One region of the Paenibacillus sp. FSL R7-0128 genome, then DNA from elsewhere that is predicted to be linked to it. Evidence: predicted binding sites of a transcription regulator. Region 1 holds the regulator's gene; the other holds the start of a gene.
What was found. Region 1 encodes LexA, which represses DNA repair genes until DNA is damaged. Its sites were predicted from a motif close to CGAACATATGTTCG; they were not measured.
Positions count from the first base shown of each region.

Region 1 (3,346 bases):
CAGGCCACGGCGCCAGGATTCCTTACGGTAGACAGGGGCAAGCTGTTCAAGTTGACGGAACTCAGGCTGCTCACCGGCAGTGAAGTTCGCCCACAGCGCTTCATACGGGTTAATACCGATCAGCTTCGTGAACGGATACGTCTCATAGGATTCGTACAGTGTACGGGCTTCCCTGCGTACAGCAGCTTCCAGCTCCCCGGGATCAACGGAATCTCCAGCAGCCTCACAAGCATGGCGGAAAGCTTCTTCCACACTGCGGTCATCCCACAGCAGAGTATCGTCAAGGTCAAATAGTACGGCGGTAATCGGCATTTGTTCTCCCACTCCCTATATGCTGGTCTGTCTTCCTATTCGTGCACGACCTCAATGTTGTTGTTCTTGGCGAACTGCTCCAGGCGTTCCCCCATCGCAGCGGTGTCATAACGGTTAATCAGCTTGGAGAAAATCCACTGCTTGCGCTTACCCTTATACTTAATGGTAACTACACTGCGCGATAAAGTGATCTTCTCAATATCCGCCGCAGCCAGGAAGCGTTCGCGGTTGTATTTAATAGTAGAGATACGCGCACGCTCAACCTTAAGGAACGGACGGCGGAAGAACAGCAGCGCAGCGAGCAGGAAGTACAGCACTACACCCAGCCAGTTGGCCAGAATCCCGCTTCCTTTGGCTTCGTCAATCGAGCCGACCACCCAGAACATGATACCGAGCAGCATCAGTACAACGGGGAATACGATATTGCGGCCTTTGAAAATATCGATGCTTTTAGCGGCAGTCTTAGTGCTGGAAGTGTAAATGGAGTCCTTCCCCTGCTTCTTTCTTTGCTGGTTAATTTGCTTCGTGTTGCGTTGAACCATTCTTTCCCAAGAACGGGCCATGTAAGTTCCCCCTAGTCATCCTGTATTATCTATGAAAAGGCAACAGGCTAATGCTTAAGTCCGTTATTGCCTTCTTCATGCTCCGGATTGTCCACAATTTCGATGGTATCAAGCTGGGCCCGAAAGTTAGTGCGGATATTCCCCAGGTACATCTCGCGGAGCTTGGCACGTTCAGCCAGTTCCTCGTCATTCAGGCCGCCGTTCTTAGCTTTGCGTGCCAATTCATTGATGCGTGCGACCAATTCGTCAATATTCAATACGTTTCCCTCCCTCTAAATTCATTTTAACTTTGCCATGAGAAAAAGAGCTTGTCAAGGTCTACCCCCTGAAAGCTCTCACAGTCGATCATTAGTCTGACATATTCCTTCAGTATAAAGGTAAAGTCAGAATATCTCCGGCCTTAATGCCGCTGTTCTCCAAATGATTCGTCTTCATTATTCCTTCTATATATACGGCAGTCTTCATGTCCTCAGGCTTGTTGCTTAACGCAATACTCCATAAGGTATCTCCGCGTTCGACTACGATCCGCTTATCCGGCTTCATCGACGAGACCGAACCGGCAAAAACATTCCCCACCACAGTGAATCCCGAAATAACAAGCATCAGCACCAGAACCAGCTTCATCAGGCTGACCTGACGGAATAGTGATGAGAGCGCAGCGAGACTATGAAGAATCCCGTCCTTGATCTTGGTTACATAACTATGAGCAGTTGGATTACCGGGAGCGGACACCTTGATATCCTCATTATTGTAGATACTGTTGTATGTACTATACTTTAACATGATCATCATCCTCCAAACACATGTTCTTGCTTTCGAAAATAATATAACACGAACATGTGTTTCGATCAATAGTTTTTTCGGAACATTTGTTCTCTTTATTTTCATTCTCTTATTTTCCTCATTTTAGAACTTATGTTTGTACGAACGGAAGTTCTATGTTATAATTTTCCCAAACATAGTATATGGGGTTGATACCGATGTCAAAGATTTCTAGTCGTCAGCTGGCGATCCTGGAATTTATACGTAATGAAGTCCGCAGCAAGGGTTATCCTCCGTCCGTCCGCGAGATTGGCGAGGCTGTCGGCCTGGCCTCCAGCTCTACCGTGCATGGTCACTTGGACCGGCTTGAGAAGAAGGGCCTGATCCGGCGTGATCCAACGAAGCCACGTGCCATTGAATTACTCGGCCAGGAAGATTCAGAGAATGTGCATCAATTTGTCCAGACCGTTACCCGCATCCCGGTCGTGGGTAAGGTTACAGCTGGTGTTCCTATTACAGCTACAGAGAATATTGAGGATTACTTCCCATTGCCTGCTCATTATGTAGGCGATAACAAGGTATTTATGCTATCTGTTCTTGGTGACAGTATGGTGGATGCCGGAATTATGAACGGGGATTATGTCATCGTGCGCCAGCAGCAGACTGCCGACAACGGCGATATTGTTGTAGCGATGACCGAAGAAGATGAAGCAACTGTCAAGACCTTCTACAAGGAACGGGATCATATCAGGCTGCAGCCGGAGAATCCGGCGTACGAGCCTCTCCGCCTCAACCGCGTTACGATTTTGGGCCGGGTCATCGGATTATTCCGCGATATCCACTAATCTACTCCCCGCTTAAGAACAGGCTGCTCCGCACCATGCGAAGCAGCCTGTTTTATGTTCATTTTACTTCGTGTAGTGGCCAAAAAACTGAATGCAAACATTTGTTCGCATTCGGCTTTTTGGCCATTTTTTCTGCGAACCGCTGTCTAGCTCCGCACATATCCTGTTACAAAGGAGTGCTGATCTGTATGCCCAATTACCGAATTATCGTCGATCTGTCACAGCGCATGCTGTACCTGCTGGATAATGACGTTGTCACCAGAGGCTTCCCTGTCGGCATCGGCAAAATGTTAACCGTCTCGCCTGTAGGCGAATACACCATCATTAACAAACAGCCCAATCCGGGCGGTCCGTTCGGTGCCTTCTGGATGGGACTGTCCAAGCCGCATTACGGCATCCACGGAACCAATGACCCATCCTCCATCGGCCACATGGTCTCACACGGCTGTATTCGTATGTATAACGCAGATGTTCTGGCTCTAGCCGCCCTCGTTCCCATAGGTACCCGTGTCACCATCCGGGAATAGGAACGTCGCAAAAACCCTTGAGACGCCAGATTGCGTCCCAAGGGTTTTTGTGATTCATATGAATTAGAGCGGATACAGACTACAGCACACTTCTCAACAGACGGATAGCCACCGTATTCAAACGGATGGCCTCGCGGATCGATTCTCTGGCTGCCAGCAGTTCTCTTCTGGCCCGCGAACCTCTAGGCACTCTGCGCAGATTCTCATTGATTTCTTCCAGTCTCTCCAGCAGAATTGCCCGCTGTGTCAGCAGGACATTAATGGCTCTGCGAATCCGATTACGTTCTCTTTGGCTCATCTTTACACCTCTTTTACACTTGGATAGTATAAGAGATGC
Region 1 is NZ_JBBOCD010000001.1:4,253,464-4,256,809, forward strand. It holds gene NST26_RS17560 (HAD family hydrolase) at 1-312, opposite strand, end outside; gene NST26_RS17565 (hypothetical protein) at 348-875, opposite strand; gene NST26_RS17570 (DUF896 domain-containing protein) at 923-1,132, opposite strand; gene NST26_RS17575 (LysM peptidoglycan-binding domain-containing protein) at 1,242-1,658, opposite strand; gene lexA (transcriptional repressor LexA) at 1,856-2,482, shown strand; gene NST26_RS17585 (L,D-transpeptidase) at 2,671-3,009, shown strand; gene NST26_RS17590 (hypothetical protein) at 3,089-3,307, opposite strand.

Region 2 (3,346 bases), 1.4 Mb from region 1:
CTTGGCGCAGGATATCCTTGACAGCTTGAACCTTACGGATTCTATAGAAGGGGAGCTGTGGAGATGAAGCATCATCCGACAAAATGATCAGCGTCCCGATGCCCAGCATACGCTGCATAATCGACTGAGTGACAGAGAAATCATTGACCCGCAACAGCTCGATTTCTTCGACATCCTTGCCGATCAGTCCGCTTTTCACCATAATCCGCTGGGACGTAATCGTATACTTGGTGGTATTCAGTCCGATCAGCCCCTTGAGACGGTCGGAGATGCCGGCAGGCTTGCCCTGCCATAATTCTTTTTCGGGACCGGAGCTATGGCCAGCCGCCGGACGGCGTGCTGCTGCCGGAGAACCGGCCTCTTCTGTACCTGCCCCGCATTCCCCGCAGAATTTGGCACCTTCCTTGTATTCCGCACCACATGCTGTGCAATAAGCCATGATAATCTTCCTCTCCTTGAACAGATGAATTCATTATAGTATAACAGGAATTGCCAGTCATCAACGGGTTATGGACCGCCGGTTCTCCCTATGAATACGCTTAACTGCTGACATATGTTTCATTGCGCCGAATTTTACATTAATTTCATTTGCACTTAACAAAAATCGATATTATTCTGTTAAGTGGAGGGATATTAACTATGAGACAAGCTTTACTTGCAGGACTGCTAGTGGCCGTCATGATACTCAGTGCCTGCGGCAATAACAGTGCTGAACCGGCGTCCCCGGAAGAGGTACAGGAGACGGTACAGAACTTTTACAATGAAATGTCGAAATTCGATGAAATGGGCAAATCCTCGCTAGAGAACTTCAACACCACGCTAACCTCTTATTCCACCGGACAAGCGACAGACAAAGAATTCGAGAAGGCTGTGGACAGCTTCCAGGATACCGCATCTCAGCTTGCAGATCATGTGAACGATATCAAGATTGCGGGTGGCCTGCCGGATACGATCGAGAAGCTGCTTAGAGATTCGGTGATCGCTTTCCAGAGTGCCTATCAGATCAAGGAGAAGGCTTCCAAGGGCGCAGTATCGCCAGATGTGACCGCTGAGGAATTCAACACGATGAATGAGCAGGCGGACATAGCGATGCTCTACGGCATCTCCAAGCTGAATGAAGCCAGAGAAGCCGCCGGATTGATTGAACCGGAGCAAGCCGTACCGGGAACCGTATCAGATGCAGGCACAGATGCCAAGCAGGAACCGGGTGCTGGAAGCGCAGGGACTTCGTCAGTGAAATAAGCAGAGACAAGACTTGTTATACGCCAAAGGATTCAGATGAAGACGCTGTACAGCATTACTGTAGGCGTCTTTTTGCTGCCGATTGAATTATTGGTCCAATCTTTTTGAGAAGTACTTAGGGGCTTCCCTGAAACCTTGTCTTTCATAAAATGTATGAGCCGCTATTCTTCTGGCATGGCAATGAACCTGGATACTGGCACATCCTCTTCGGCGGGCGGAAGCTGATGCGGATTCCACTAATTCCTGTCCAATTCCCTTACTTCTAGCTGAGGAGTCTACAACCAGATAACTAATGGAGGCGATATCTCCTCTCATGCCCAGCTGCGGGATATAATGCAGGGAAAGACAGGCGATAACACCTCCTTCCGCTTCATAGACCATTAACTCCTCATTGGGGTCAGCAAGAAGTCTTTCTATATTCTCTTTCATATAAAGCCCGGTATCCGGGTAACCTAATTGCGTTAATAGTCTGGAAATATCCTCTCGATCCTCCACATTTGCAGCTCTAATCATAAATATCATCTCCGTCCTTTCTACCCTATTACCCTAATGATGGCATCAGATTAGCGAAATTACTAGAACCACAGTATGGCTGTTTCAATGCAGGTGTGGTGCTAGTTCAACCCTTTGTAATGATCAGTTAAAGCCCTCCTTCTGCGTCCTTGGCCTGACATTAATTTCTGCTTGCTTAACAAGCTGAATCGCGGATATAATACAAACATACGTTCGGTTTATGAGCGGAAAGATGATGTAGTCCGGGTTATAAACATCAGAGTGGGGGAATAGCAATGGGCAAGAAGCTTGAAGCGGGCGGTCTGCGGGAGAGCAGCCGAATCATGTTGACGGAGCATAAGGGCGGGATCAGGAGGGACGAACGGGAGACCTGGCATAGCCTGAGGCCGGTGCTGGATGAGCAGAAGCTGGAAGAGATTGAGCATACGCTGGCCTTATCGCTGCGGAGTCATGTGCGGGTAACGCTGGTGCTGTATGATCCTCAGGAGCAGGTGAAGCTGAGCGGGTTCGTGACCTCCATTCACACCCACTCGCGTGAATTCAAGCTGCAGTGGGCGGAGGAATGGAAGTGGCTGCTTGTAGATGACATTGTGGAGGCTTACATTGTCTAAAAGGTAAGCTCTTTGCCTGGGATCAGCACGGGCACGCTTCATTTACTTGCTGCGGTGTCCATCCGTCTTCTCATAGGCAATCAGCGTGACTTCCGGGTTCCCGGTCATCCGGGCAATCTCCGATTCCGCCTGGCGGATTACCTCCACCACATCCTCCTGATCGCTAAGCGGGGCTATTCTGTAGCTGTCGCTGTGTATCTCCATGTTCATCCCCCTTTTCGTTTGAATGACCTGACTTACGGTCTGTCTTCTTATTCTGGCCTGTAGGCGCACAGTTCATCCGGGGAGATAGGACGCTGCACAGCTTATTTTGTGAAAAAAACGGTCATTGGTGCAAGCAATCCGGCCTAAGCGGGCATTTACTATACCAGGGGGTGAGTAGATGCTTACTTTGGAGCAGGTCAAGCAGAAGTCCGCCGCAAGGCTGGCGAAGCTGCATCCGGCCGTACTGGCCGGGGCGAACGAGCTGATTAGACGGAGCTATAACCGGGGGGTACCGATCCTCATTACGCAGGGCATGCGCACGATAGCGCAGCAGAATGAGCTATATGCTCAAGGGCGAACCAAGAAGGGCGACATTGTAACCAATGCCCGGGGAGGCGGCAGCTACCATAATTACGGACTGGCAATAGACTTTGCGCTGCTCCTGCCGGATGGCAGGAATGTGTCCTGGGATATGAAACGTGACGGGGATGGCGACAAGGTGGCAGACTGGCAAGAGGTGGTGCAGGAGGGGAAGAAGCTGGGATTCGAATGGGGCGGGGACTGGACCTCCTTCAAGGATTACGCTCATCTGCAGATGAGCTTCGGCCTTAGCATCCAGGACCTGAAGGCAGGCCGACGGCCCACTGCCCAGCAGAGTGCAGCCGCACTAAGCCGTATAACCGGAGGTGAGCCAGAGGTGAACAAGGATATCCCGGTAAATATTACGCTCAATGGAAAGAAGCTGACGACCGGCGTCATGGACGAGGCAGTAACCT
Region 2 is NZ_JBBOCD010000001.1:5,613,228-5,616,573, reverse strand. It holds gene NST26_RS23610 (PH domain-containing protein) at 1-439, opposite strand, end outside; gene NST26_RS23605 (hypothetical protein) at 640-1,242, shown strand; gene NST26_RS23600 (GNAT family N-acetyltransferase) at 1,330-1,755, opposite strand; gene NST26_RS23595 (YolD-like family protein) at 2,031-2,366, shown strand; gene NST26_RS23590 (hypothetical protein) at 2,409-2,570, opposite strand; gene NST26_RS23585 (M15 family metallopeptidase) at 2,749-3,346, shown strand, end outside.
Region 2: a site for LexA is predicted at 1,958-1,971, ahead of NST26_RS23595 (YolD-like family protein). Genes of this name have one in related genera too.